One region of the Hoeflea phototrophica DFL-43 genome, then DNA from elsewhere that is predicted to be linked to it. Evidence: predicted binding sites of a transcription regulator. Region 1 holds the regulator's gene; the other holds the start of a gene.
What was found. The regulator HrcA, encoded in region 1, represses chaperone genes, less so after heat shock. The targets are predictions, from matches to a motif close to GTTAGCACTCNCNNNNNGNGAGTGCTAAC.
Positions count from the first base shown of each region.

Region 2: a site for HrcA is predicted at 2,491-2,519, ahead of groES (co-chaperone GroES). Genes of this name have one in related genera too.

Region 1 is NZ_CM002917.1:361,227-368,762, reverse strand. Features, by position in the region: gene mutS (DNA mismatch repair protein MutS) at 1-2,541, shown strand, start outside; gene HPDFL43_RS01745 (adenosine kinase) at 2,645-3,637, shown strand; gene HPDFL43_RS01740 (trimeric intracellular cation channel family protein) at 3,708-4,343, opposite strand; gene grpE (nucleotide exchange factor GrpE) at 4,397-5,008, opposite strand; gene hrcA (heat-inducible transcriptional repressor HrcA) at 5,118-6,203, opposite strand; gene rph (ribonuclease PH) at 6,412-7,128, shown strand; gene HPDFL43_RS01720 (non-canonical purine NTP pyrophosphatase) at 7,150-7,536, shown strand, end outside.
Region 2 is NZ_CM002917.1:1,119,434-1,126,969, forward strand. Features, by position in the region: gene groL (chaperonin GroEL) at 408-2,054, opposite strand; gene groES (co-chaperone GroES) at 2,128-2,424, opposite strand; gene HPDFL43_RS05290 (TIGR01459 family HAD-type hydrolase) at 2,673-3,521, shown strand; gene HPDFL43_RS05295 (bifunctional riboflavin kinase/FAD synthetase) at 3,544-4,533, shown strand; gene HPDFL43_RS05300 (SDR family NAD(P)-dependent oxidoreductase) at 4,530-5,249, shown strand; gene HPDFL43_RS05305 (SDR family NAD(P)-dependent oxidoreductase) at 5,246-6,019, shown strand; gene ileS (isoleucine--tRNA ligase) at 6,274-7,536, shown strand, end outside.

The sequences.
Region 1 (7,536 bases):
CTGACCAAGCGCGGACAGCATCTGGGTCAGGATATCCCGATGTGCGGCGTGCCGGTGCATGCCGCCGATGACTATCTGCAAAAACTGATCTCGCTTGGGTTTCGGGTCGCCGTCTGCGAGCAGACCGAGGACCCGGCGGAGGCCAAGAAACGCGGATCGAAATCGGTGGTCAGGCGCGATGTGACCCGGCTGGTCACGCCCGGCACGCTGACCGAAGAAAAACTGCTTGATCCCTCGCAGTCCAACTTCCTGATGGCGCTGGCACGGATCAAGGGATCGGGCGAAGCCCAGTTCGGACTGGCCTGGATCGATATCTCCACCGGTGCGTTTCATGTGGCTGAAAGCCGCCTGGCAAGGCTTCTGGCCGACATCGCCCGGGTCGAACCGCGCGAGCTGATCCTGGCGGAGAACGTGTTTCACGATCCCGATATCCGGCCGCTGGTGGACCAGCTCGGACGGGTGGCGACGCCGCAACCAGGCGTGTTGTTTGACAGCGCCACCGCCGAGGGCCGGATCACGCGGTTCTATGATCTCGGTTCTCTCGACGGGTTCGGCAGTTTCTCACGTGCCGAGATGGCGGCGGCGGCGGCAGTCATTGCCTATGTCGAGAAGACCCAGATATCCGAGCGGCCGCCGCTTGGCCGGCCCGAGCGGGAAAGCGACGGCGCGCGGCTGTTCATCGATCCGGCGACACGGGCGAGCCTTGAATTGGTGCGCACGCTCTCGGGCGCACGGCAAGGCAGCCTGATCAAGGCTATCGACCGCAGCGTGACGGCAGGTGGGGGGCGCAAACTCGGCGAATGGCTGATGGCGCCACTGACCGATCCGGCCGCCATCAATGCGCGACTTGACGGCGTGTCCTATCTGATTGGCGATAGCACGCTTACGGATGCGCTTCGACAGGCGCTCAAGGGTGTTGCCGACATGCCGCGGGCGCTGTCGCGGCTGGCGCTCAACCGCGGCGGCCCGCGTGATCTCGGAGCCATTCTCGCCGGGGTCCGCGCGGCGGGTGAGATCGCCAACCTGTTTGACGGCATGGAGGTGCCCGAGCATCTGGCAGCCGCGGCCTCCTGCCTGCGCAATCTTCCCAAAGAGATCGAGGCACGCCTGTCGGCAACGCTTGGTGATGAATTGCCTCTGCTCAAGCGCGATGGCGGCTTCGTGCGCACAGGTGCCTCCAGCGAACTCGACGAATTGCGCGCGCTGCGCGATCAGTCACGCCGGGTGATCGCCGGGCTGCAACTTTCCTATGCTGAGGAGACCGGTGTCCGGTCACTCAAGATAAAGCACAACAATGTGCTGGGTTACTTCATCGAGGTGACGGCGCTCAATGCCGGGCCACTGACCGAGGGTGACGAGGCCAAGGCAAAATATATCCATCGGCAGACCATGGCCAACGCCATGCGCTTCACCACCACCGAACTGTCCGATCTCGAAACCCGCATCGCCAACGCCGCCGGCGAGGCGCTGGCGATCGAGCTTGCAGCCTTTGACGAGCTGGTGCTTCTGGTCGTCTCGCAAGCAGATGCCATCAAGGCGGCGGCTGATGCGCTGTCGGTGATCGACGTTACGGCAGCCCTCGCCGAACTTGCCCAGGAACAGGGCTATTGCCGACCAAAGGTCGATTCGAGCCTTGCCTTCGAGATCAGTGCCGGACGGCATCCGGTGGTTGAGCAGGCGCTCCGGCGGCAGGCCGAACAACCGTTCGTGGCCAATGATTGTGATCTTTCACCGCCTGAGGGAAGCGGTGACGGCGGCGCAATCTGGCTGCTTACCGGACCCAATATGGGCGGTAAATCGACGTTTCTCAGGCAGAACGCTCTCATTGCCGTGATGGCGCAAATGGGCTCCTTCGTCCCCGCAGGTTCCGCCCATATCGGCGTGGTTGACCGGCTGTTCTCCCGTGTTGGCGCATCCGATGATCTGGCACGCGGACGCTCGACCTTTATGGTCGAGATGGTGGAAACCGCGGCGATCCTCAATCAGGCCGGCCCGCATTCGCTGGTCATTCTCGACGAGATCGGGCGTGGCACAGCGACATTCGATGGTTTGTCGATCGCCTGGGCGGCGGTCGAGCATCTGCATGCCCAGAATCGTTGCCGGGCGCTGTTCGCCACCCATTTCCACGAGCTTACGGCACTGTCCGAAAAGCTGCCGCGGCTGTCCAATGCCACCATGAAGGTCAAGGAATGGGAAGGCGACGTGGTGTTTCTGCACGAGGTCGGCCCCGGAGCCGCCGACCGCTCCTACGGCATCCAGGTTGCGCGTCTTGCAGGCCTGCCAGACGCGGTGGTGGTGCGCGCCCGCGAAGTGCTCGATCTGCTTGAGAGCAGCGAGCGGGAAAACCCGGCAGCTCGGCTGGTCGATGACCTGCCACTGTTTGCCATGCCAGCCGTCAGGGAGCCGGCCAAACCGGCCAAGGGGCCGTCAGAATCGGATGCCTATCTGGGCGAACTGAACCCTGACGACATGACGCCACGTGAAGCGCTCGATGCGCTTTACGAACTCAAGCGGCGACTCGAGCCATCGGGAAAAACATGATGATGGTTTTTCGGCCGCTTCTTGTCGGGGTTTTACAAACTCCTAAAATCTGCCAAGAAGGCCAGGCTGCGCACCGGATCGCAGTCTGTTTGAAGGGATCCCCATGAGCCGTTTTGATGTCCTGTGCATCGGCAATGCGATTGTCGATATCATCGCCCGCTGCGACGAGGCCTTCCTCGTTGACAACAGCATCATCAAGGGTGCGATGAACCTGATCGATGCAGACCGCGCCGAATTGCTGTATTCGCGCATGGGACCGGCAATCGAAGCCTCGGGCGGCAGCGCCGGCAACACGGCAGCCGGGGTTGCCAGTTTCGGCAGCCGCTCGGCCTATTTCGGCAAGGTCTCCGCAGACCAGCTCGGCAAGATCTTCAGCCACGATATCCGCGCCCTGGGCGTGCATTTCGACACCAAGCCGCTCGAGGGCACGCCGCCGACCGCGCGCTCGATGATCTTCGTTACACCCGATGGCGAGCGTTCGATGAACACCTATCTAGGCGCCTGTGTGGAACTGGGACCAGAGGACATCGAAGCTGACGTCGTGGCAGACGCCAAGATCACCTATTTCGAGGGATATCTGTGGGATCCGCCACGGGCCAAGGATGCGATCCGCCAATGCGCAGAGATTGCCCACAAGAACGGCAGGGAAATGGCTATGACGCTGTCCGACCCGTTCTGCGTCGGGCGCTACCGAGACGAATTTCTCGATCTGATGCGCTCGGGCACAATCGATATTGTGTTCGCCAATGCCGACGAAGCAAAGTCGCTCTATGAGACCGACAATTTCGAGCATGCCATCGCCCAGCTCCGCAAGGATTGCAAGATCGCCGCCATTACCCGATCCGAACACGGATCGGTCATCATTCGCGGCGACGAGCGGGTCGACATTGACGCCATCGACATCGACGAGGTGGTCGACACCACCGGCGCCGGCGATCTGTACGCGGCGGGCTTCCTGCATGGCTACGCCAACGGCAAGCCGCTTGACGTCTGCGGCAAGCTCGGCAGCCTCGCTGCAGGTCTGGTGATCCAGCAGATCGGCCCGCGGCCGCTTCTGTCGCTCAAGGATGCAGCGGAAAAGTCGAAACTCGGCTGACCCGGACCGTGGCGGCAAGGTCCCGGTCAGGATGACCTGGACACAGGCAACCCTTGCTCGCGTCACACGTTTACAGAACGTCTTCGGGCGGACGGCCGGCACGTGAGCGGTAGGGCGAGAAGGCCCAGCCGTAGCGAATCGCGCCGCCACGCAAGGCGAAAGCGGCAATCACGCCCAACCCGGACCCGACAATGAGCGGCGCGCCCAGCAGGCTTGCGGCAATAAAGAAGGCCGAGCCCAGAAGAGCAGCGGAAACGTAGATTTCCGGGCGCATCAGCACCGAAGGCTCGCCAGAGAGAAGATCGCGCAGGATGCCGCCAAAGGTCGCCGTCATCATTCCCGTGACGACCGCGACAATGGGAGAACCAGTGAGGGCGAGCCCCTTTGCAGCGCCCATCACCGCGAAGGCTGCAAGCCCGATCGCATCGAGCCAGATCAGCAGCCGGTAGCGTGATTCCACAAGATGGACGGTGAAATAGACGATGGCCGCAACCGCCACGCAAACCACAAGATAGGCCGGTTTCTCGACCCAGAACACCGGCACATCACCCAGGATCAGGTCGCGGATCGTTCCGCCGCCGATGCCGGTGACAGCGGCCAGAAAGCCGAAGCCGATCAGATCGAGCTGTTTGCGCGAGGCGGACAGCGCACCAGTGGCGGCAAACACCGCCACGCCTGCATAATCGAGCCCTTCAAGCGGGGTCATGTCTACCTTCCGCCCGCCCCGAAAGCGGCGCTGTGATCCGGCAACCGGATTGATCAGTCGTCCTTGCCGTCGTCCTGATAGGCTTGAGCAGCATCGCTGACGGGAACATCCTTTGGACCACCCTTGGCGACACCAACCATTGCGGGACGAAGCATCCGGTCGGCAATCACATAACCGGGCTGAACCACCTCGATGACGGTGTTGTTGGGCACCTCGGTATTGGGCACCTCGAACATGGCCTGGTGAAAATTCGGATCGAATTTCTGGCCCTTCGGCTCAAGCTTGCGCACGCCATGGCGTTCAAGTGCCGACAGCATAGCCTTGCCGGTCAGTTCGACGCCCTCAATGAGAGTCTTGAGGCCGTTGTCCGTGGCATCATCAGCCTGCTCGGGAACAGCCGCAAGCGCGCGCTCGAGATTGTCGGAGACCTGCAGCATGTCGCGGGCAAAGCCCGAGATCGCATAGCTCTTTGCATCCTTGACGTCGCGGGCCGTGCGGCGGCGCAGGTTTTCCATCTCGGCTGCCATGCGCAGACGCTGATCCTTGAGCTCCTCGATTTCGGCCGTCAACGCGGCAATCGGATCGATTTCCTGCGGACTGTCAGCCTCTACGGAAGCGTCGGCCTCTGGCTTGTCGTGTTCGCGGCCTTGGCTTTCATCGCTCATGGTGTGGATGTCCTGTCTGTTGAATACAATGTCGATGGGGTTGACCCGCATATCGAGGTTCAGGGACCAAAAATCAAGGCCCGAGAGCCAAACAGGCAGGCTTGAGAGCCTATTTGCGCACCAGTCTGGAAACGAGCTGCGCGGTGTAATCCACCATTGGCACGATCCGCGCATAATTAAGCCGGGTCGGACCAATGATGCCGACAGCTCCGACAACCCGTTCCTCGCTGTCGCGCCAGGGGGCAACGATGACCGACGAGCCTGAAAGCGAAAACAGCTTGTTCTCCGAGCCTATGAAGATCCGCACACCCGAGCCTTCCTCGGCCGCCGTCATCAGTTCGGTAAGGTTTTCATTGCGTTCGAGTTCATCAAAGAGCATGCGCAGCCGGTCAAGTTCTTCGCCCTCGCTCACACCTTCGAGCAGATTGGCGCGTCCGCGCACGATCAGCCGCGCCGCGCCGGAGCCACCCTGGCTTCCGGCCCAGGCCGCCAGCCCGCGTTCGACCAGATCACGCGAGAGCGCATCAAGTTCATTGCGCACCTCGTCGGTGATCCGCTGCAGCTCGGCCCGGACCTCAGAGAGTGTCCGGCCAGCCAGATGTGCGTTTAAAAAATTCGCCGCTTCGACCAGCTGTCCGGCGGTCACGCCATCGGGCAGTTCCATGATGCGGTTTTCCACCTGATCATTGCCGCCCACCAGAACCACCAGCGCCCGTGACTGATCGAGCCTGATGAACTCGATGTGACGGATGGTGGAATCCTGCTTGGAGGCAATCACCAGCCCGGCGCCGCGGGTCATGCCCGAGAGCATCTGGCTTGCTTCGGTGAGCAATGTTTCAACCGGGCTGTTCTGATCGTTGGGGCGCACTTGACGCTCAATGCTTTCGCGCATTTCTGGCTGCAGGTCGCCAACCTGCATGAAGGCGTCGACAAAGAAGCGCAGGCCTTTCTGGGTGGGCAGACGGCCGGCGCTCACATGCGGCGCATAGATCAGCCCCAGATCTTCCAGATCGCTCATCACGTTGCGGATCGACGCGGGCGACAGAGACATTGGCAGCATGCGCGACAGGCTGCGAGATCCCAATGGATCACCCGACTCCATGTAGCTTTCCACCAGTGCGCGGAAGATCTCCCGCGAGCGGTCGTCAAGCTCGCCGGCAAGTTCGGCCGGCAGTGCTGTCCTGTCCATGCTCATATTGTATCCTCGGGCCCGCGCTGATGCCTGACCCTGTTCAACGCGAATATAGGGATTTGCCGCACGACAAGAAAGGGGTACGACCAGTTCAGGAGCATCCGGGCTTCCCGGCGCCGCAAGCGGCCTGCGGTGAAAACAGACGGTTTTGCTTTGCATATTGGCTGCCCTGCCGATAGAAGGCGGCTCAATTGAATTTAGGAGACACAGTATGCGTCCATCGGGCCGGAAGACAGATCAGATGCGGGCGGTCAGCTTCGAGCGCGGCGTGTCCAAACACGCCGAGGGCTCCTGCCTGGTCAAGTTCGGCGATACCCACGTGCTGTGCACCGCAAGTCTTGAGGAACGCGTTCCACCGTGGCTGCGCAATGGTGGCAAGGGCTGGGTGACAGCTGAATACGGCATGCTGCCGCGTTCGACTGGCGACCGCATGCGCCGCGAGGCAACGTCCGGAAAGCAGGGCGGGCGCACGCTTGAGATTCAGCGTCTGATCGGCCGCTCGCTGCGTGCGGTTGTCGATCTGCCGGCACTTGGCGAGCGCCAGATCACGGTGGATTGCGATGTCATCCAGGCCGATGGCGGCACACGGACCGCAGCCATCACCGGTGCCTGGATCGCGCTGCATGATTGTCTGAAATGGATGGAAGAGCGTTCGATGGTCAAGGTCGAGCGGGTGCTCAAGGATCATGTGGCAGCCGTTTCCTGCGGTATTTTCGCCGGCCAGGCGGTGACGGATCTCGACTATCTCGAAGATTCCTCTGCTGAAACCGATGCCAATTTCGTCATGACCGGTACCGGCGGTATCGTCGAAATTCAGGGCACCGCCGAGGGCGAACCCTTCACCGAAGAACAACTCGGGCAACTGATGGGGCTGGCCAAGGCCGCGATCAACGACCTGGTGGCGCTGCAAAAAAGCGCAGTAGCCTGAGGCAAGGGAAACACTGATCTGATGGCACACGCACCGCTCACGGAAATTCTGGTCGCAAGCCACAATGCAGGCAAGATTGCAGAAATCCGCGATCTGTTCGGCCCGCTCGGTGTTGCCGTCACATCGGCGGCGGAGCTCAATCTTCCTGAGCCTGAGGAAACCGGCGACACGTTTGAAGCCAATGCCGCGACCAAGGCGCTGGCAGCCGCCACCGCGTCGGGCAAGATCGCGCTGTCGGATGACTCCGGCCTGATTGTCGACGCGCTTGACGGCGCGCCGGGTGTCTACACCGCGGACTGGGCGACCCTGCCCGATGGCAGCCGCGATTTCGCTGTTGCCATGCAGAAGGTCGAGGATGCGCTCCAGGCCCGCGGTGCGCTCACCGAGGCGAAACGCACCGGACGGTTT
Region 2 (7,536 bases), 760 kb from region 1:
GGGCATCTGGTAGCTGAATTTACTTCATTTATCCTGCAATTCCCAAAACGAATCATTCGCTATCAGGGTGAGCCTGATTGAACTCTGCTGCGCACCCGCGCGGCTCGCGGGAAGCACAAAGACATTATTCAAGCTCCAAAAAACGCGACAAACAGGCAGCCCGGTTCGTGTAACCCGGCACTCCAAATGAATCAATCGCATCCTTTATCTTCGGTTAAAGTTTAAAATACTGTTAAATTGGGAAGGAAATCTATTGCCAGATTTAGCACCTTGCGAAAGTAAACGAAAAAAGGGTGGTCCGAAGACCACCCCAATCGTGAACCCCTTCTACTGCGCCGCGCAAAATGATCGCGAAGTGCGTGTGAGGAGCAAGGCTTGCAGGCTGCAAGCAAGAGGCGTGAAGCCTCTTACATCATGCCGCCCATGCCGCCCATTCCGCCCATGTCAGGCATGCCGCCGCCAGCTGCACCTTCCTTCTTAGGAAGTTCAGCAATCATGGCTTCGGTGGTGATCAGCAGGCCAGCAACCGAAGCTGCGTCCTGGAGTGCGGTGCGCACGACCTTGACGGGATCAACGATGCCCATGGTGATCATGTCGCCATACTCACCGGTCTGGGCATTGTAGCCGAAGGTGTCGCTCTTCTGGTCGAGGATCTTGCCCACGACGATCGAAGCTTCATCACCAGCGTTTTCTGCGATCTGGCGGCAAGGTGCCTGCAGAGCGCGGCGAACAATGTTGATGCCGGCTTCCTGGTCGGCATTGGCGCCCTTGACCTTGATCGCACCCGAAGCGCGCAGAAGCGCGGTTCCGCCACCAGGCACGATGCCTTCCTGAACAGCAGCGCGGGTCGCGTTGAGCGCGTCGTCGACGCGGTCCTTGCGCTCCTTGACTTCCACTTCCGTGGAGCCGCCAACGCGGATAACGGCAACACCGCCGGCCAGCTTGGCCAGACGTTCCTGCAGCTTTTCACGGTCGTAGTCGGAAGAAGTTTCCTCGATCTGGGCCTTGATCTGAGCGATCCGGCCTTCGATTTCCTTCTTCTTGCCAGCGCCATCAACAATGGTGGTGTTTTCCTTGGTGATCGAGACCTTCTTGGCGCGGCCAAGCATTTCCAGGGTCACGTTTTCGAGCTTGATGCCGATGTCCTCGGAAATCACCTGGCCGCCGGTCAGGATCGCGATGTCTTCGAGCATTGCCTTGCGGCGGTCGCCGAAGCCAGGTGCCTTGACGGCTGCGATCTTGAGGCCGCCGCGCAGCTTGTTGACCACGAGGGTCGCAAGCGCTTCGCCTTCAACGTCTTCCGAGATGATCAGAAGCGGCTTGGAAGTCTGAACAACCGACTCGAGCACCGGCAGCATTGCCTGAAGGTTCGAGAGCTTCTTTTCGTGAAGCAGGATGTAGGCATCTTCCAGTTCGGCAACCATCTTGTCGGGATTGGTGACGAAGTATGGCGACAGGTAGCCGCGGTCGAACTGCATGCCTTCGACGACTTCCAGTTCGCTTTCAGCGGTCTTGGCTTCCTCGACGGTGATCACGCCTTCATTGCCAACGCGCTGCATGGCTTCGGCAATGTCCTTGCCGATCTGTGTTTCGCCATTGGCAGAGATCGTGCCGACCTGCTCGACTTCAGCGGAGGTCTTGATCTTCTTGGCCTTCTTGAGAAGGTCAGCGATGACTTCGGTCACGGCCAGATCGACGCCGCGCTTCAGGTCCATTGGGTTCATGCCGGCAGCAACAGCCTTGGCGCCTTCGCGAACGATCGCCTGGGCTAGAACGGTTGCAGAGGTGGTGCCGTCACCGGCGATGTCGTTGGTCTTCGACGCAACTTCACGCACCATCTGTGCGCCCATGTTTTCGAACTTGTCTTCCAGTTCGATTTCCTTGGCAACGGTCACGCCGTCCTTGGTGATGCGCGGAGCGCCAAAGGACTTGTCGATGATGACGTTGCGGCCTTTCGGGCCGAGCGTTACCTTCACCGCATCGGCGAGGATGTCGACGCCGCGCAGCATTTTCTCGCGAGCGGTACGACCGAATTTAACTTCTTTAGCAGCCATTTCACTTAACTCCCGGGCCTTGGCCCATCGTGTTGAGGCATTAATTTGATTTCGAATTCAAGGGGTTTTCGGATTAACCGAGGACACCCATGATGTCGCTTTCCTTCATGATCAGAAGGTCTTCGCCATCAAGCTTGACTTCGGTGCCGGACCATTTGCCGAACAGCACGCGGTCGCCAGCCTTGACGTCCAGGGCGACGAGCTTGCCGGCATCGTCACGGACGCCCGTGCCAACAGCAATGACTTCGCCTTCCTGCGGCTTTTCCTTGGCGGTATCCGGAATGATGATCCCGCCTTTGGTTTTCTCTTCGGACTCGACACGACGGACGACAACGCGGTCGTGGAGCGGACGGAACTTGGTTTTTGCCATTGTCTATATTCCTCGATCGAATGACATTAGCGGCTGAGGGCCCTGAATTGAGCCTCATGAAGATGCGTTAGCACTCACTCCTCGCGAGTGCTAACGGGGCGGAGATAAGGATGCGTTCTGGAAGTGTCAAGGGATTGGCCAGCGATTCGATGTCCGGTTTTTTGCGCTCAAGACGCAAAATGCGATCCGGCTCTTGTATTCGGGCACAAGCTGCGCGACATCCTTTCTCGCAAAAGGAACTGTCACATATGCCACGCAAGATCACCGACCTGGATCAGCTGACCGAGCATGCCGACGTGCTGCTGTGCGACGTATGGGGCGTCATACACAACGGCGTCAACCCCTTTCCGCTGTCGGTTGAGGCGCTCAAAGCGGCGCGTGCACGCGGCCAGGCAGTCATTCTGATTACCAATTCGCCCAGGCCGGCCCAGGGCGTAATCCGGCAATTCGAGACCATCGGTGTCGATCCCGAGTGCTGGGACGACATTGTCACCTCGGGTGATGTGACGCGCCAGCTGGTCTCTGAAGGACCGAAACAGATTTATTTTCTCGGGCCCGAGCGCGATATGGCGCTGGTCGAAGGGCTCGACGTCGAGCTGGTAGATCCCGGCGCCGCCAAGGCCGTTCTGTGCACCGGCCTGTTTGATGACGAGACCGAGCAGGCGGAGAACTACCGGAGCTTGCTGCAGGGATTCAAGGCGCGCGATCTGCCGTTCATTTGTGCCAATCCGGACCGGGTGGTCGAGCGCGGCGACCGTTTGGTGCCATGCGCTGGTGCGATCGCGGATCTCTATGCGGAATTGGGGGGCGAAACCCGGATTGCAGGCAAGCCGCATGCGCCGATCTACCGTGAGGCAATGGCACGCGCCCAGGCGCTGCGCGCCGGCGTTGACAAGTCGAGAACCCTGGCGATCGGCGACGGTGCCTCCACAGACATTCGCGGCGCGCTCGACAATGGTTTTGAGGCGGTCTTCATTGCCCGCGGTATTCATGCCCGGCATTACATTTCCGGCCGTGCCACCGACGAGACCCGTTTGCAGGCGTTTCTGGATGCGGAGGGCCTGGCTCCCGCATTCTGGATGGAATGGCTTGCCTGAGCGGAGCATGATGGGGCGGAAAATGGCGCGGCGATTTCACGATGTCAGCGGTTTTGCAGGCGAACTCAAGCATGGCGTGGTTGCGATCGGCAATTTCGACGGAATGCATCGCGGTCACCAGGCCGTTCTGGCGCGTGCAACGGAGACAGCGGCAAGCCTGGGTGCGCCGGCATCCGTTCTCACCTTTGAGCCGCATCCACGCACGGTGTTCCGTCCCGATGAACCGGTGTTCCGGCTCACGCCTGCGCCGATGAAGGCAAGGATTCTGGGGCAACTGGGCTTTGATGCCGTGATCGAGCATCCTTTCAGCAAAGCGTTTTCCTCGCAAAGTGCTCAGGAATTTGTCACCAACATTCTGTGTGGTCACCTTGGAGTCCGCCATGTGGTGACAGGCTTCGATTTCCATTTCGGCAAGGGCCGGGAAGGCAATCCCGATTATCTGATGCAGGCTGGCGAGCAGCACGGTTTTGGAGTGACGCTGGTCGATGCCTTCAGCGACGAGAACGGTGATGTGGTCTCCTCCAGCAGGGTGCGTGAAGCTCTGGCTGCAGGCGATGTTGCGCTCGCCGCCGGCCTTTTAGGCTATCGCTATGCGGTGTCGGCTGAGATTCTTCACGGCAAGAAACTTGGCCGCACGCTTGGATATCCGACCGCCAATATGGCGCTGCCACCCGAGACCGCGCTAAGGCCGGGTATCTATGCTGTGCGTTTCCGGCGGGCCAATGGCGCGGTCTATGATGGCGTCGCAAGCTTCGGACGTCGTCCCACGGTTGATAAGGACGGCGCGGATTTGCTGCTTGAAACCTACCTGTTCGACTTTGCCGGCGATCTCTACGGCGAGACCTGCACGGTTTCGCTGGTGTCCTATCTTCGCGGCGAAGAGAAATTCGACGGCCTCGATCCATTGGTGGCGCAAATGAAAACCGATGAAGCCGAGGCGAGGGCGGTTTTGGAAACCATCGCACCGCTTTCGCCGCTTGATGCGGCGCTCAACTTCGAGACCGCAACATGATCGGCGGCAAGTCGCGGCGTATCCTGATCACCGGCGGTAATGCCGGGATCGGACTGGCGCTCGCCAAAAGATTTGCCGGACGGCATCAGTTGCTGCTTTCAGGACGCAAGCCGCACGAAGACGTGGCCGAACTGATCCCCGCAGGCAGCGCCTACATTGTCGCCGATCAGAGCCAGCCTGAAGCCTCTGCATCTGCGCTTGTCGAAGGCATTCGCGAACAGGGCTGGGACGGGCTCGACAATGCCGTGCTCAACGCCGGCATTGGCCTGGCGCCAAAGAGCGGCATCGACACCACCGAAGCGATCCGGCAGACGCTCGATGTCAATCTCGCCGCCGCCATCGCACAGGCCCGGGCGCTGTATCCGTTTCTGGAAAAGTCCAGAGGCACGCTCACGCTGGTGGGGTCGGTCGCACACAAGGGATCGGCCACAATTCCCGCCTATGCCGCCTCCAAGGCAGGGCTGCATGGCCTTGCCCGTGCACTCCGGTCCGAATGGGGCGGGCAGATTGCGGTGCAGATCATCCACCCTGGACCCACAAAGACCGACATGCACGACAAGGCCGGCTATGATCCGGGCCGGATGCGCGCCTTGTTTCTAAGTGTGGACGATGTCGCCAAGATGATGGCCTCTGCAATTGCGGGACGGCGTTCGCCGGTCACCACCTCCTGGGTGCGATTTCTCAATGGCGGTTCGTTTACGGGACGGGGCCTATGAGCATGTCTGGAAAGCGCGCGCTCGTCACCGGCGGCAGCGCCGGGCTTGGGGCTGCCTGTGTTCGCTGGTTGCAGGCCCATGATTTCCATGTGGTCTCGCTTGACCGCAACCCGCCAGCCTCAACCGGCAATGGTCAAATGAGCGATGCCGACGCTTCACAATACATACAGTGCGATCTGTCCGATCGCGCGCAACTTGACGCAGCGCTTGGCAACATCATGGCCGAAGGTCCGTTCGATCTGGTGGTTCTCAATGCTGGGATCAGCGCTACCGGCCGCTTCGAGGCGATCAGTCTCAATGCTCATCTTGATGTGTTGCGTGTCAACACCGAGGCCCCGATGATCACTGCCGCGCGGCTTCTGGAAGCCCAGGCACTGCGGCCGGGTGCGGCGATGGTCTTTGTGTCGTCGTTGTCGCATTTCACCGGGTATCCCGGAGCGGCCAGCTATGGTGCCTCCAAGGATGCTTTGGCGGTCTTTGCCAAGGGGATGCGCAAGGTTGCGAAAGCCCGTGGCGTCTCGATCACAGTCGCCTTCCCGGGTCCGTTGCGCACCGACCATGCCGAGCAACATGCGCCCAAGGGGGCAGACGCCAGCAAGCGCATGGATCCCGACAAGGCCGCTCAGGCGATTCTGACCGGCACGATCTCGGGGCGCAAAACCGTTATCCCGGGCCTGCCAAACCGTATCTTCGCCATTCTTGGCCGCATTGCGCCCAAGCCGGTGACCGCCTTGATGCGCCAGCTGATTTACAAACGGCTGGCGCCTTAGCCTATCGCGATCAAAGCGAGGCATCGAATGGGTGTGCAATGTTCTTTTCATGGACTGCAAAAACCAGTATGAACCCATCCATGACCACGGCCGTCCCGATCACAGGCTTTCAGCCGATACGAATTATGGTCCCGGTTTCCCGCTGAGCGAACGGCTCGCTGGAGACCGGGCATTTCGGCGTGACTGCGCGCCTCGCTTCAGACTTTCCCGACACATGTCCACCACGGGCCCACCGCCCACAAGATTGCGACACCATGACCGACACCACCGATACACTCGACTATTCCAAGACGCTCTACCTGCCTGAAACCGAATTCCCGATGCGCGGCGGCCTGCCCAAGAAGGAGCCCGAACTCGTGGCCCGCTGGCAGGAAATGCGGCTTTACGACAAGCTGCGCGCCAGTGCCGCCGGCCGGCCCAAATATGTGCTGCATGACGGCCCGCCCTACGCCAATGGCAACATCCATATCGGCCACGCGCTCAACAAGATCCTGAAAGACGTGATCACCCGCTCGTTCCAGATGCGCGGGTTTGATAGCAACTATGTGCCGGGCTGGGACTGCCACGGCCTGCCGATCGAATGGAAGATCGAGGAAGAAAACTACCGTTCCAAGGGCAAGGAGAAGCCCAATCTCAAGGAATCGGCGGCGATGATCGAGTTCCGCAAGGAATGCCGCGCCTATGCCGAGCATTGGGTTGGAGTCCAGTCGGAAGAGTTCAAGCGTCTGGGCATCGAAGGCGATTTCGACAAGCCCTACAAGACCATGGATTTCAAATCCGAAGCCCGCATCGCCGGCGAGCTGCTCAAGATCGCCAAATCCGGCCAGCTCTATCGCGGTTCCAAGCCGATCATGTGGTCGGTGGTCGAACGTACAGCGCTCGCTGAAGCCGAGATCGAGTATCAGGCCTATGAGAGCGACACGATCTGGGTGAAGTTTCCTGTGGTGCGTGCGCTTGCGACAGACACATCTGAGCAGGCAACCGCAGGCGTAGGTTCGGACCAAATTGATAGGCATCATTCTAAGGCGGGACTGCTCAAAGATGCCTCAGTCGTCATCTGGACGACCACGCCCTGGACCATCCCTGGCAATCGTGCGGTCTCCTTCTCGGAGCGCATCGCCTATGGCCTGTATGAGGTCACCGCTGCGGAGAACGATTTCGGCCCCCAGCCCGGTGAGAAGCTCATCTTTGCCGACGCGCTGGCCGAGGAGTGTTTCGCCAAGGCCAAGCTTCAGTTCAAACGTATTTCCGATGTGAAGCCATTTGATCTCCAAGGCATCACCTGCGCCCATCCGCTAAAGGGCCTCGGCGGCGGCTACGATTTCCAGGTTCCGCTGATCGCGGGCGACCACGTCACCGATGATGCCGGCACCGGCTTCGTGCACACCGCACCCGGCCATGGTCGCGAGGACTTTGAAGCCTGGATGGATGCGGCGCGTGATCTCGAAGCACGCGGCATCTCGTCCGCCATTCCATTCACCGTAGATGATGCGGGCTATTACACCAAGGACGCGCCC